Regions from separate parts of the Mesorhizobium sp. M8A.F.Ca.ET.181.01.1.1 genome, predicted to be linked through region 3. Evidence: riboswitches for the same ligand, from Rfam matches in the RefSeq annotation. Region 3 holds a riboswitch; each other region holds the start of a gene.
What was found. Region 3 has a riboswitch for thiamine pyrophosphate ahead of thiC (phosphomethylpyrimidine synthase ThiC). Riboswitches for the same ligand answer to the same signal wherever they lie in the genome.
Positions count from the first base shown of each region.

Region 1 (4,234 bases), on a different contig from region 3:
GGTGAGCAGCAGAGCCTGCCTGCGCGTCAAATCAGTCATGGTCATGTCCTTTGGTTGGCTGGAGGTTGAGCAGAATGTCGAGGATCTCGGCCTCGAGTGCCCCGGCCTGCCGTGTGGCGGCGCTGGTCGGATCGCGCGGGCGCGGCAGTGGCACCTGGATCTCGCGCACGACACGGGCAGGCCGGGCCGACAGCACATAGATGCGGTCTGACAGGAACACGGCTTCGCGCACGTCATGGGTGATCAGCAACGCCGTCCATCGATGGTGCCGCCACATCTGTTCGAGCCAGCGCTGCATGGCCGCGCGCGTCAGTGCATCGAGCGCGCCGAACGGCTCGTCGAGCAGCAACATGTCGCGTTCCTGCACGACAGTACGCAGCAGCGCCGCGCGCTGCCGCATGCCGCCTGAAAGCTGCGCCGGAAAATGCCGCTCGAAGCCGGCAAGCCCAAACTCGGCAAACAGCGGCGCGACACGCGTCCGCGCCGCCTTGCGGCCGAGGCCCTGCACCTCGAGCCCGAGCGTCGTGTTATCGAGGATGCGCCGCCACGGCATCAGCGCGTCCCGCTGCGGCATGAAGGCGAAATGCCTGCCATGATCGTCGAGCGGCGCGCCGTCGAAAAACATCTCACCCTCGCCATGCTCGGCGCCGGTCAGAAGCTGGAACAGCGTCGACTTGCCGGCACCCGAAGGCCCAAGGATCGAGACGAATTCGCCGGCATCCACGCGCAGCGAAATGTCGGCGAGCACTTCGAGCCCGCCAAAGGCCTTGCGCATATGCCGCAATTCGAGCCGGCTCATGCTTGCGGGCCTTTTCGGGCGGCTTGCCTGCCAGCGGCTCTTTCCCAAGGCATGGCAAGTCGTTGCAGCACCACCGTCAGCCCGAACAGGACGAGGGTAAGGGCGGCGCTGACGCCGACGGCGGCGAGCACCAGGTCGGGACGGAAATTGTTTTTGGCGTTGAGCATGTAGATGCCCAGCCCTTTGGCCGCGCCCGCATATTCGGCGAAGATGGCGCCGACGACGGCATAGGTGATGGAGATCCTGAGGCCAGCGAAGAAATAAGGCAGCGCCGAAGGCAACCGTGCCAGGATGAAGACCCGCCAGCGCCCTGCTCCCATGGCGCGCAGCATCTGCCCGATCTCGACCTCGGTAGCCTCGTAGCCCTGCACCAGGGCCACCAGCATCGGGAAGAAGGTGACCAGTGCCACCAGCATGATCTTGGGCGTCAGCCCGAAACCGAACCACAGCACCACCAATGGCGCGATGGCGACCAGCGGCAAGGTCTGGCTGACTATGAAGACAGGAAACAGCGCGCGCCGCAAAGGCTGGAAGAAGTCGACCAGCATCGACAGCGCGAAGGCGGCGCTGAGCGAGCAGGCAAAACCGATCAGCGTGGCGCGGATGGTGGGAATGGCGTTGTCGAGCAGCGCGTCACGATTGAGCATCGCCTGTTCGAAGACGCGCGAGGGTGCCGGCAGAACCGTCGGCTTGATGCCGGAATGGTTTGCGTAGAGTTCCCACGCCACGAGCACCAGGCCGATCGATATCACGGCCGGTGCCGCCTGGGCGAGGAAGCCCGCGAGTTGACGCGGGTTGAACGACGATGAAGCCACGAGAGGATGACCTTGACGGCGCGCGTCGGCGCGAACGGTTCAAACGGCAGTGGGACTGTTGGCCGAAACCGTGACGTCGAGGGTTACGTGGCCGGCGCCTGGTCCGAAGCGGCAGAAGGCTTCGTCGAGCGCCGAGAAGATCGCGCCGGCATCGCCGCGCAGCTTGGTGCAGAAATTCTTGGAGCGATCATAGACGCCAGACTGCTTCAGGAAATCGATGCAGCCATAGATCTCGTCCATATGGTCGTCCGTGCCCATCACATAGAGCGAGAACTGCGCCGCCGCTGGCTGCCCAGTGGCGGGCGCGCCGCGGACGGCGGAAATGGCGGCTTGCTTGCGCGGGCCGAGTGGCCCGGCAGGTCCGCCAAACGTGTCGGAGCGGCAGATCGGATCGTCCGGCTCACCTGGGCAACCACGCGAAATGGTCGCCGACAGCACGCAATGCTTACCGCTGCCAGACGCAGCCACGAAAAGGTCGCGCAGCGCCGGGAATAGCACCTCGGGGGGCCCGACCAGCAAGGTCGAGATGTCGTCGGTCTCGATCCTGAGCTTGTCGCGATACGAATCGAGCGCGCCAAGCGCGCCCAGGATGACGCCGACAAAATCGTCGGCCATGGGATATAGGGAAACCTGTGCGCCTGAAAACATCGCCCGCCTCGCTCCGCTGGTATTACCCAGATCAGCTTCTAGGGTCTGTGGGCTTGCCGCCCCCGTCTCAGCCCCGACCGTACGGAGCACCCCTGTGGATGGCGGCGTTAAAGCACCATTCGATCGGTTGGGGAAGCTGTTTTTTCAGCAAGCTGCGCCAAAGCATTGCGCCAGCGCAGGCACAACCGGGTGCCGGCGCCCGGGAATTTGGCTCGATCCGGGTGCAACCAACAGCCCGACCATCACGCCGGGCGACATGAATTCCAACGCGGACCAGAATTGCCCGACCAGCGCGCAGACGGATGCCAATGGCAGGGCGACCGCGCCGACCGTGGCCGACAAGAACTGCGGTAAGTAGTTTTCGCAGCAGGGAAAGCGCGGACGCAAGTTCCGCGCTTTCCATGCTCGTTGGTCTCACTATACGCCACGACCGGCTGGCGGTACCTCTGGCACCGATTCGCTGGCCACTTTGCCAAACACTCTTATTTCGGGGCACGGTTTTCCGGCTTTTGGCCGTGCGAATGCGGTGTGCATTTTCATCAGCCGTTTGAGCAGGCGGCCATAGGTGAGGTATCGAACTCGGCCATTGGCAAGATCGAACTCCACCCTCCCCCATCGCCTGACCGGACCTTTTCCAGTTGGCGGACCCAGTCGCGCGATCTGAAAGGCCAACCGAACTTCGCGGCCGGCAACGTCCAGATAGATACCGGGATTGCCGCCCAGGACGTGCCACAATCGGGCAACGTGCTCGATCGACATGTCGGATGAAATCGCCATGTGGTTCCGCTCAAGTCGCGCCCAGACGAAATCACCGGTTGGCTGCCGCGTCCCGGACACCAAATCCTTGCAATAGGCTGGCGCCACCTCGCGCACCAACGCGCGCATCGCGGTCGCCACGCTGTCGGCCACATCCCGCCGCGTTGCCCAGTGCTTCGCAGAACGGCACCTGTCCGAGGATGTCGCCGTCATCGAAATTGGCGGACATCTTGTGCAATGTCACGCCGCCATGGACGGCATGCTGGCCGTCCGCGACCAGGCGATGGAGAGGGTGCGGCCCCCGGTAGTTGGGCAGCAGCGCCGGATGAAAATTAAGCCCGCCCTTGGGAAAGAGGCCGAGCAGTTGTTGTGGGATCAAGGTCGGGAAAGCGTAGCAGATCAGTACATCCGCGGCGATGTCAGGCAATTGCCGGCCAAGCTCATCCCAGTCGTAAGGCCGGCCGAATTCGATCAACTTTACCGGCGTGTTGCCGAGATAGCGCCTGAGCAGAAGCTGGCGCCTCAGCCGGCGTCGAAAATTGCCAATGCTGAAGCCTCTGGATGGGCGCTGAAAGCCAGGCACGATGATCGCGCCAATACGGTTTCCCGCCTCGATCCAGCCGGAAAGCAGAGGCCCGGTGTAAGCAGAAACATCCAGGATGAAAACTGCATTGAGCTGCCGGGCGCCGGCCACAGGCTCGAAAGAAATCATCTTTTCAAATCCGGCGGGGCAAGACATCGCCCGGCAATCCGAGCACCGTCACGGACCCGTCCGGTCAGGACCAAAAGGCCGGCCGAGCCGTCAGCCTGGTTTGGGAGAAAGCGGTCCTGCCGCGGCGACACTTGAGAGCCTTTCCCGCTTCACCAACACAGGTTTTTCGTAGAGTTTCCTCATGCTCCCCCTGAAATCAATCAACCCGCGCAGTTGGTCAGCAGTGCCGCGGACTGTCAACCGCCGGGCGGGGCTGACAGCCGCTATTGATATGGCCTCGCGGCAATCGGCGGGCGCTTAAACCCACTGCCGCAAAGACTGATCCGCGAGCCTTATGAAACGGCCTTTTCACGAACCGGCAGTTTCCAACCTGGCCTGACGAAATGGCAGGTGTAGCCGTTCGGATACTTCTCCAGATAATCCTGGTGCTCGGGCTCGGCCTCCCAGAACACTCCGGCTGGAGCGAGCTCGGTGACAACCTTGCCGGGCCACAGGCCAGAGGCA
Region 1 covers NZ_SRTV01000001.1:519,750-523,983, reverse strand. Annotated here, with positions in the region: gene EN824_RS02635 (ABC transporter substrate-binding protein) at 1-39, opposite strand, end outside; gene EN824_RS02630 (ABC transporter ATP-binding protein) at 32-799, opposite strand; gene EN824_RS02625 (ABC transporter permease) at 796-1,614, opposite strand; gene EN824_RS02620 (YkoF family thiamine/hydroxymethylpyrimidine-binding protein) at 1,654-2,262, opposite strand; TPP riboswitch at 2,253-2,366, opposite strand; gene EN824_RS02615 (hypothetical protein) at 2,357-2,620, shown strand; gene EN824_RS02610 (hypothetical protein) at 2,680-3,039, opposite strand; gene EN824_RS02605 (formyltransferase family protein) at 3,071-3,730, opposite strand; gene msrA (peptide-methionine (S)-S-oxide reductase MsrA) at 4,063-4,234, opposite strand, start outside.
Region 1: another riboswitch for thiamine pyrophosphate. It lies ahead of EN824_RS02620 (YkoF family thiamine/hydroxymethylpyrimidine-binding protein); the one in region 3 lies ahead of thiC (phosphomethylpyrimidine synthase ThiC).

Region 2 (4,234 bases), on a different contig from region 3:
TTTTCCAGCCGCGAGATCGACGCTGTCACGGCCTCGATCTTCTTGGGCAAGGAGTCCAGCGCGAACTTCTGCTTGAACGACAGTTTTTTGGCCGGCCCTTTTGCTACGGCAGGTTCTGCCTTGGTGGTCGGCGCGTCGCCGGCGTCGGCCTTGGCGCGCGCCTTGCGGTCGTCGAGCCGGGTGCCGCCGCGCTGCGCCAGCATGTCGGAATAGCCGCCGGCATATTCAATCCAGCGGCCACCACCGTCCGGCGCGATGACGCTGGTGACGGTGCGGTCGAGGAAATCGCGATCGTGGCTGACCAGGATGACGGTGCCGGCGAACCCGGCGACCAGTTCCTGCAGCAGTTCCAGCGTCTCCATGTCGAGATCGTTGGTCGGCTCATCAAGTACCAGCAGGTTCGCCGGGCGCGCCAGCACGCGCGCCAGGATCAGCCGCGCCCGCTCGCCGCCGGACAGCTCGCGCACCGGCGTGCGCGCCTGCTCCGGCTTGAACAGAAAATCCTTCATGTAGGAGACGACATGGCGCTGCTCGCCATTGATGACCAGGTTCTCGCCGCGCCCGTCGGTGAGATATTGCGCCAGCGTCTCCTGCGGGTCGACCGCCTCGCGCTTCTGGTCGAGCGTGGCGATCTCCAGATTCGTGCCGAGCCGTATCGAACCAGCGTCCGGCGCCAATTCGCCGGTCAGCATCTTCAGAAGCGTCGTCTTGCCGGCGCCGTTCGGTCCGACGAGGCCGACGCGGTCACCGCGCTGGATGCGGGTCGAGAACCCCTTGACGACGGTGAGGTCGCCAAAGCTCTTCTCTATGTTTTTCGCCTCGATCACCAGCTTGCCGGATTCGGCCGCGTCGCTGGCCACCATTGTCGCGGTGCCCTCGGCGCCGCGATGGCCGCGAAAGCGCTGGCGCATGGTCTGCAGTTCGCCGAGACGTCGCATGTTGCGCTTGCGCCGTGCCGTCACGCCGTAGCGCAGCCAGTGCTCCTCGCGCACGATCTGGCGGCCGAGCTTGTGCTGCTCGCGCTCTTCCTCCTCCAGCACGAGGTCGCGCCATTCCTCGAAATGGCCAAAGCCCTTGTCCAACCGGCGGGTCTGGCCACGGTCGAGCCAGACGGTGGCACGCGACACACGCTCGAGGAAGCGGCGGTCGTGCGAGATCACGATGAGCGCCGAGGAAGTCCGGACGAGTTCCTCTTCCAGCCATTCGATCACCGACAGATCAAGATGGTTAGTCGGCTCATCAAGAAGCAGGATGTCGGGCTCCGGCGCCATGACGCGGGCAAGGGCGGCGCGCCTGGCCTCGCCGCCGGACAGGTCTGCCGGCCGCTCCTCGCCTGACAGGCCGAGATGCTCCATCAGATAGCTGGCGCGGTAGGGATCGTCGGCCGGGCCGAGTCCGGCCTCGACATAGGCCCGCACATTGGCAAAGCCGTCCATGTCGGGCATCTGGGGCAGGTAACGCACCGTTGCCGAAGGCTGGCGGAACACCTCGCCGTCCTGCGGTTCGATCAGGCCGGCGGCGATCTTGAGCAGCGTCGACTTGCCGGACCCGTTGCGGCCGACCAGCGCGATCTTGTCGCCGGCCGACGCGGTCAGGGTGGCGCCATCGAGCAGCGGCGTGCCGCCAAAAGTCAGTCTTATCCCGTCGAGATTGAGAAGGGGCGGGGCCATGTCAGCTTTCGGGCAATGGATAGGGATGGGCAAGCAGCAGCGCGCGGCCGTGGCCGAGCGCGATGTCGAGGCGGCCCTTGACCTCGTTGGAAATGGTCAGCGACGATCCGAAAGCCACCTCGACCTTGTCGAGCGGCCATTTGGCGCCGGTGACGGTCAGGCCGGAGAGTTCGGAAAAGCCGAGAATAGAAAATAGCGTGCCGTCGGCATAATCGAAGCTGGCCCTGCCGTTGAGCAAGGGGACACCCTCCTGGGCGCCGCTGGTCAAAAGCACATCCGTTCCGGCCTCGGCCAGCCGCAGGCCAAGCGCCAGATGCAGAAAGGCGTGATCGGCGCGCTTGCCGCCGAAGGCGCCCGCCAGCACAAGGCGGGTCGCTCCACGCTCCAGTGCGGCCGCGATTGCCAGTTCGCCGTCGGTCTTGTCCTTTTCCGTCGGGAAGGTTTGCTGGGGCACGGCGGCGAGATGGGCGGGCAGATCGGCCGGAACCGAATCGAAATCACCGACCCACAATTCCGGCACGAGGCCCAGCATCCGCGCATGACCGATGCCGGCGTCGGCGGCGATCACGCGCGAGCCTTCGACCTGGCGGTCGAGCCGGGGCGTGCGGAGGAGATCGCCGCCAAGCAGGATGGTGAATGTGCTCATATCCCGTCGCCTTACCAGCCCGGCACGGGAAACGGAAGGCGGCAAACTCCCACTTGCGTGTCCCACCCGCCGGGCCTATGTGTCGAAACGCTCTAACGGGGTGCCGGACGCGAATTTCGCGGGCCGGCTGAGAGGCAGTCTCGCCAACCCGCTGAACCTGATCCGGTTTGTACCGGCGGAGGGATTAGACGTTTCGGACAGTCCGACGCCTCAATTCCTTTCAACGCAAACGAAGGAGGCGCCGATGCGCACGTTTTTATATTCTCTCATCGCAGCCACGGCGGTGACGCTGTCCGGGCCGGCCTTGGCCAAGGACAAGCTCACGGTCTACACCTATGAGAGCTTCACCGCCGACTGGGGTCCAGGCCCCGTGGTGAAGAAGGAATTCGAGGCCGAATGCGGCTGCGATGTCGAGTTCGTCTCGGTCGCCGACGGCGTGGCGCTGCTCAACCGCGTCAAGCTGGAAGGCGCTTCGACCAAGGCCGACATCGTGCTCGGCCTCGACACCAATCTCACCGCCGATGCCAAGGCCTCCGGCCTGTTCGCGCCGCATGGCGCGGTGAGCGATGTCAACGTGCCGGGCGGCTGGAGCGACGATACTTTTGTTCCCTTCGACTACGGCTATTTCGCCGTCGTCTACGATACGCAAAAGCTGAAGTCGCCGCCGAAAAGCTTGAAGGAGCTGGTCGAGGGCAGCGCCGACGACAAGATCGTCATCCAGGACCCGCGCACCTCGACGCCCGGTCTCGGCCTGCTGCTCTGGGTGAAGTCGGTCTATGGCGATAAGGCGCCGGAGGCCTGGGCCAAGCTCAAGACCAAGGTGCTGACCGTGACGCCGGGCTGGAGCGAGGCCTATGGCCTGTTCACCAAGGGCGAGGCGCCGATGGTGCTTTCCTACACCACCTCCCCGGCCTACCACATGGTCGCCGAGAACACCGAGCGTTACCAGGCGGCGTCTTTCGAAGAGGGCGAGTATCTGCAGATCGAGGTCGCCGGCATCACCACGACCGGAGCCAAGAACCCGCTGGCGGAAAAATTCATGGCCTTCATGACCGGACCGAAATTCCAGGACGCCATCCCCGAGACCAACTGGATGTTCCCGGCCGGCAAGACCGACAAGCCGCTCAACCCGGCCTTCGACAAACTGGTCAAGCCGACCAAGACCCTGCTGTTCAGTCCGGAGGAGGTCGCGGCCAACCGCAAGACCTGGGTGGATGAATGGCTGGCGGTGATGAGCAAGTAGTTGGCTGTATGATCCGAAGATGAATGCTTTACGGCGCCCCCCTCTGTCCTGCCGGACATCTCCCCCGCTTGGGGGGAGATTGGCTGTCATCGGCGATTTCGCCAATCGCCAACATTGCAGGAATGAGCTGGGCGCCGGAGCTGCTAATCTCCCCCCTCGTGGGGGAGATGTCCGGCAGGACAGAGGGGGGCGCGAAGGAACGCGACGCACGTTAAAGGCCTTTCGTGCAACCCGCGTCTGATCCCCGCATTACCGCCGGCAGCGTAGCGCTGGCGGCGATCGCGCTCTTGATCGGCGGCGCGTTTGCCGGGCTGCTTGTCGAAGGCGCACACGATCTCTCCGGCGCCTGGGTGGCCTTCGACCCTTATCTGTTGCGCGTCGTGCGCTTCACACTCTGGCAGGCGGCCCTGTCAACGCTGCTCTCCGTCGGGCCGGCCCTGTTCGTGGCGCGGGCGCTGTCGCGGCATCCACGGTTCTTCGGCCGCGCCTTCATTCTGCAGCTCTTCGCCGTGCCGTTGGCGCTGCCGGCGATCGTCGCGGCGCTCGGCATTCTGGCGCTTTATGGCCGTGCCGGCTATTTCGCCGGCCTGTTCAACTGGGTTGGCGGCCAGGGCTGGCCGGGCATCTACGGCCTCTCCGGCATTCTCGTCGCCCATGTCTTCTTCAACCTGCCGC
Region 2 covers NZ_SRTV01000005.1:371,664-375,897, forward strand. Annotated here, with positions in the region: gene EN824_RS20300 (ABC-F family ATP-binding cassette domain-containing protein) at 1-1,670, opposite strand, end outside; gene EN824_RS20305 (thiamine diphosphokinase) at 1,672-2,316, opposite strand; TPP riboswitch at 2,403-2,517, shown strand; gene thiB (thiamine ABC transporter substrate binding subunit) at 2,561-3,559, shown strand; gene thiP (thiamine/thiamine pyrophosphate ABC transporter permease) at 3,784-4,234, shown strand, end outside.
Region 2: another riboswitch for thiamine pyrophosphate. It lies ahead of thiB (thiamine ABC transporter substrate binding subunit); the one in region 3 lies ahead of thiC (phosphomethylpyrimidine synthase ThiC).

Region 3 (4,234 bases):
CACGCCGATGCCCCCACGTGCGACTGGCGAACCGGTCAAGCTCACCGGCATCTCGCGGCATGGCCACGACCAGTGTTCCGGCCCGTGTCACCTGATCCGGCAGTGCCGCATCCCACCAGTCGGCGGCGACGCGTCCGAGATCCAGCACCGGCTGCTCGGCGCTTTCACGCTCGCACCATGGCGCCAGCATGCCGCCGGCGAACCACGAGGCATTGCCGCCAAGGGTCTGCCGGATCTCAGCGACTGTGACCGTCGCGCCGCGGGCGGCGAGTTCGAAGGCGGCGGTGAGGCCGGCGACGCCGGCCCCTTTGACCAACACCCTCATGATGGCTCCGGCGCCTCTGGCATGAGCGCTACGCCGGTCTCGTCAGCCGGCATGTAGAGATCGCCGCCCTCGCGGTATTTCGCCGCCATCGCCGCCATGCCTTCCTTCTGGGCTTCGGCGCGGATGTCGTGGGAGATACGCATGGAGCAGAATTTCGGCCCGCACATCGAGCAGAAATGCGCCAGCTTGTGCGCCTCCTTGGGCAAGGTCTGGTCGTGGAAGGACCGCGCGGTTTCGGGGTCGAGCGACAGGTTGAACTGGTCTTCCCAGCGGAACTCGAAGCGCGCGCGGGAAAGGGCATCATCCCTGACTTTCGCTGCCGGATGGCCCTTCGCCAGATCGGCGGCATGGGCGGCGATTTTGTAGGTGATCACGCCAATCTTGACGTCGTTGCGATCGGGAAGGCCGAGATGCTCCTTGGGCGTGACATAGCAGAGCATGGCGGTGCCGAACCAGCCGATCATGGCAGCACCAATGCCTGAGGTGATATGGTCATAGCCCGGCGCAATGTCGGTCGTCAGTGGTCCAAGCGTATAGAAGGGCGCCTCGCCGCAGACAGCGAGCTGCTTGTCCATATTCTCCTTGATCTTGTGCATCGGCACATGGCCGGGACCTTCGATCATCACCTGGCAATCCTTGGCCCAGGCGATCTGCGTCAATTCGCCGAGCGTTTCCAGCTCGGCGAATTGCGCCGCATCATTGGCATCGGCGATCGAGCCCGGACGAAGGCCGTCGCCGAGCGAGAAGGATACGTCATAGGCGCGGCAGATGTCGCAGATCTCCTCGAAATGCTCATAGAGGAAGCTTTCCCGGTGATGGTGCAGGCACCATTTGGCCATGATCGAGCCACCGCGCGAGACGATGCCCGTGACCCGGTCGACGGTCAGCGGGATGTAATGCAGCCGCACACCGGCATGGATGGTGAAATAGTCGACGCCTTGTTCGGCCTGCTCGATCAGCGTGTCGCGGTACACCTCCCAGGTCAGGTCCTCGGCGATGCCGCCGACCTTCTCGAGCGCCTGGTAAAGCGGCACCGTGCCGATCGGCACCGGTGAATTGCGCAGGATCCAGTCGCGAATGTTGTGGATGTTGCGGCCGGTCGACAGGTCCATCACCGTATCGGCGCCCCAGCGGATCGCCCAGACCATTTTTTCGACCTCTTCGGCCATCGAGGAAGTGACAGCGGAATTGCCGATATTGGCGTTGATCTTGACGAGGAAATTGCGCCCGATGATCATCGGTTCGCTCTCTGGGTGGTTGATGTTGGCTGGAATGATCGCCCGCCCGTGCGCCACCTCGTCGCGTACGAATTCCGGCGTGACGAAATCGGGAATAGCCGCGCCGAAGCTTTCACCGTCGCGTTGCAGCTTGCCGCGGGCGATTTCCCGGCCGAGGTTTTCGCGGATGGCGACGAACTCCATCTCGGGCGTGATGATGCCGGCGCGCGCATAGGCAAGCTGTGTCACCGCCTTGCCGGCCCTGGCCCTTAGCGGCCGGTTGCGAATGGGAAATTCCGGCGTCAGGCGCTCACCCGTGACGAAGCCATTGTCTTCCGGCCGCACATGGCGGCCGTCATAGGCTTCGACATCGCCCCGCGCCGTGATCCATTCGTGGCGAGGCCGGGCGAGGCCCTTTTCGATGCTGGTTTCGACAGTCTGGTCGGTATAGGGGCCGGACGGATCGTAGACGGTGATGGGCGGCTCGCCCGCTGTCGGATGGACGGAGATTTCGCGCATCGGCACTTTGATGTGCGGATGGAGGACGCCGGGCTTGTGGATTTTCCGTGAGGCAGGCAGCGGTCCCGTTGAGACGGCTGGGGTTAGGGCATTCATCTTGAGGCTCCTTTGCTCATGCATTGGAGACCCAGTTCTGTGCCGGAAGGATGAAAAGACGCTTTGGTCGACCTGCTTGAAAACAGGTCTTCGGGCGTAAACTCCCGCAAAGCGCTTGCACCGTCCCTACGCCAGTATGAACTGGATCAGGTTCAACGGGTCACTGCGCCGCGATAGCCAGCAGTATCTCAGCCCCTTGCCGGGACTCCCCTGGTGAATGTTTTCGAATTGACCGAGCCGACACTGCTTTGTCAAGCGCATTTCCACCTGCGGCGGTGATCGGCGACTAATGAAACCCCGCGCAAAGCACGGGCAAATCTCGAGAGGAAGTCACGCGCCGGAGACCAGCGCAGGAATGGCCAAAGGCTCATTCGCCTCGTCAAGGATCGAGAAACTGTAACGCCCATGTGCGTCAAGATCGACGGAGTAGCTCAGGCGATCGAGTATGTGATTGTCCTGGTCGAAGGTGATGATCCGCGGCTTCAACGAGGTGATATTCGCTTCGTCCAGGTATATGGAGTTGCAAACAATGATCTGGTCGTCTGGCTGGCAGGTGCGGGCAGCCGCACCATTGAGGATGCAGCATCGTGAGCCGCGCTCGCCGAAAATGACATAGGTCGAAATCCGCGCACCGGAATTCTTGTTCCAAATCTCCACAAATTCCATCGGCAGGATCCCGGCTGCTTCGCAGTGGTCAGGGTCCAGCGTTATCGATCCATGGTAGTTGAGGTTCGCTTCGGTGACGTAGATGCCGTGCAGCTTGCCAGCGACTAGTTTTCGCAATGGTCCTGTTTCCTATCATCATGGATGAATCGTCCCGCCATCCTCTGGGTGGCCGGGTTACCCCGCTAGATTCCGACGACGAGGGCGCCGCCGCTGAGACCAGCGCCCGCCGCCGCCTGTTGGGATCGAAATTCCGGCGGTGAACGGTTTGCGCTTGAAACAGCAGGTCGTTGAAAGGCGCGTCATGCAGCGCCCGAGCAGCTTCCACGGTCCACATCCGGTGGCCGTCGAAGGATTGAGCTTCACGCATGGTTTTTCCGAAATCGCTGCGTGCATTTCCATCCTGTTCCCCTTGCATTGGGCGACCTAGGCACCTTTGAACTTGGCGGGCTGGGTCGAAAAAGCGTCCGGTCGACCGCCGATTGTCAGGCCCGACGGACAAATTTCGCGGAGTCGAGCCCGATATCGAGGATTGGCGCGCTGTGGGTCAACCAGCCGATGGAGATCAGGTCGACACCGGTCGCGGAGACGGCTGGAGCCGTCGCCGGCGTTATCCTGCCCGACGCCTCGGTAATCGCCTGGCCGGCAACCATCGCCACTGCTTGGCGCAATTCGTCGACAGACATGTTGTCGAGCAGGACGGCGTCTGGGGCGAGGGCCATAGCCTCTTCTAACTGGGCTAGCGTATCGACCTCGACTTCGATCTTGACTAGGTGGCCGACGCTGCATCGCGCGCGCTCGATTGCCATGCGAATTCCGCCAGCGATGGCGATGTGGTTGTCCTTAATCAGGATGGCGTCGTCGAGACCGAAACGATGATTGGAGCCGCCACCGGCGCGCACGGCATATTTTTCGACCGCTCGCAATCCAGGCGTCGTCTTGCGCGTGCAGACGATTCTTGCGCCGTGGCCGCGGACCGCCGCGACGATCAATGCCGTCGCGGTGGCGATACCGCTCAGATGGCACAGAAAATTGAGCGCCGTCCGTTCCGCGGTGAGTATGGCCCGGGCCGGACCGCTGACCGATGCGATGGTCTCACCTTGCGCGATGTTGCTGCCGTCCGCTCGCTCCACTGTCATCTCGACATCCTGGTCGATCAACCTGAAAGCGAGCATCGCCAGGTCGAGACCGGCTATAGTTCCGGCCTCGCGCGCAGTCAGCACCGTTGTCGCATGATGGTCCTTCGGTACGATGGCATCAGTGGTCAAATCACCGGCCTTGCCAAGGTCCTCGAGCAGAGCTGCCCGCACCAGAGGCTCGAGCATGATCGTTGGAAGGGGGGATAGGTTCATCAAGCGACGCTTTCGAGCATTGGAGAGTTGCCGAGTTCCCGCGCCGCAAACATGGCCGCGTC
Region 3 covers NZ_SRTV01000010.1:4,847-9,080, reverse strand. Annotated here, with positions in the region: gene thiO (glycine oxidase ThiO) at 1-325, opposite strand, end outside; gene thiC (phosphomethylpyrimidine synthase ThiC) at 322-2,157, opposite strand; TPP riboswitch at 2,263-2,379, opposite strand; gene panD (aspartate 1-decarboxylase) at 2,488-2,940, opposite strand; partial or broken gene EN824_RS36200 (biotin synthase) at 3,056-3,157, opposite strand; gene nadC (carboxylating nicotinate-nucleotide diphosphorylase) at 3,306-4,172, opposite strand; gene EN824_RS27970 (L-aspartate oxidase) at 4,172-4,234, opposite strand, start outside.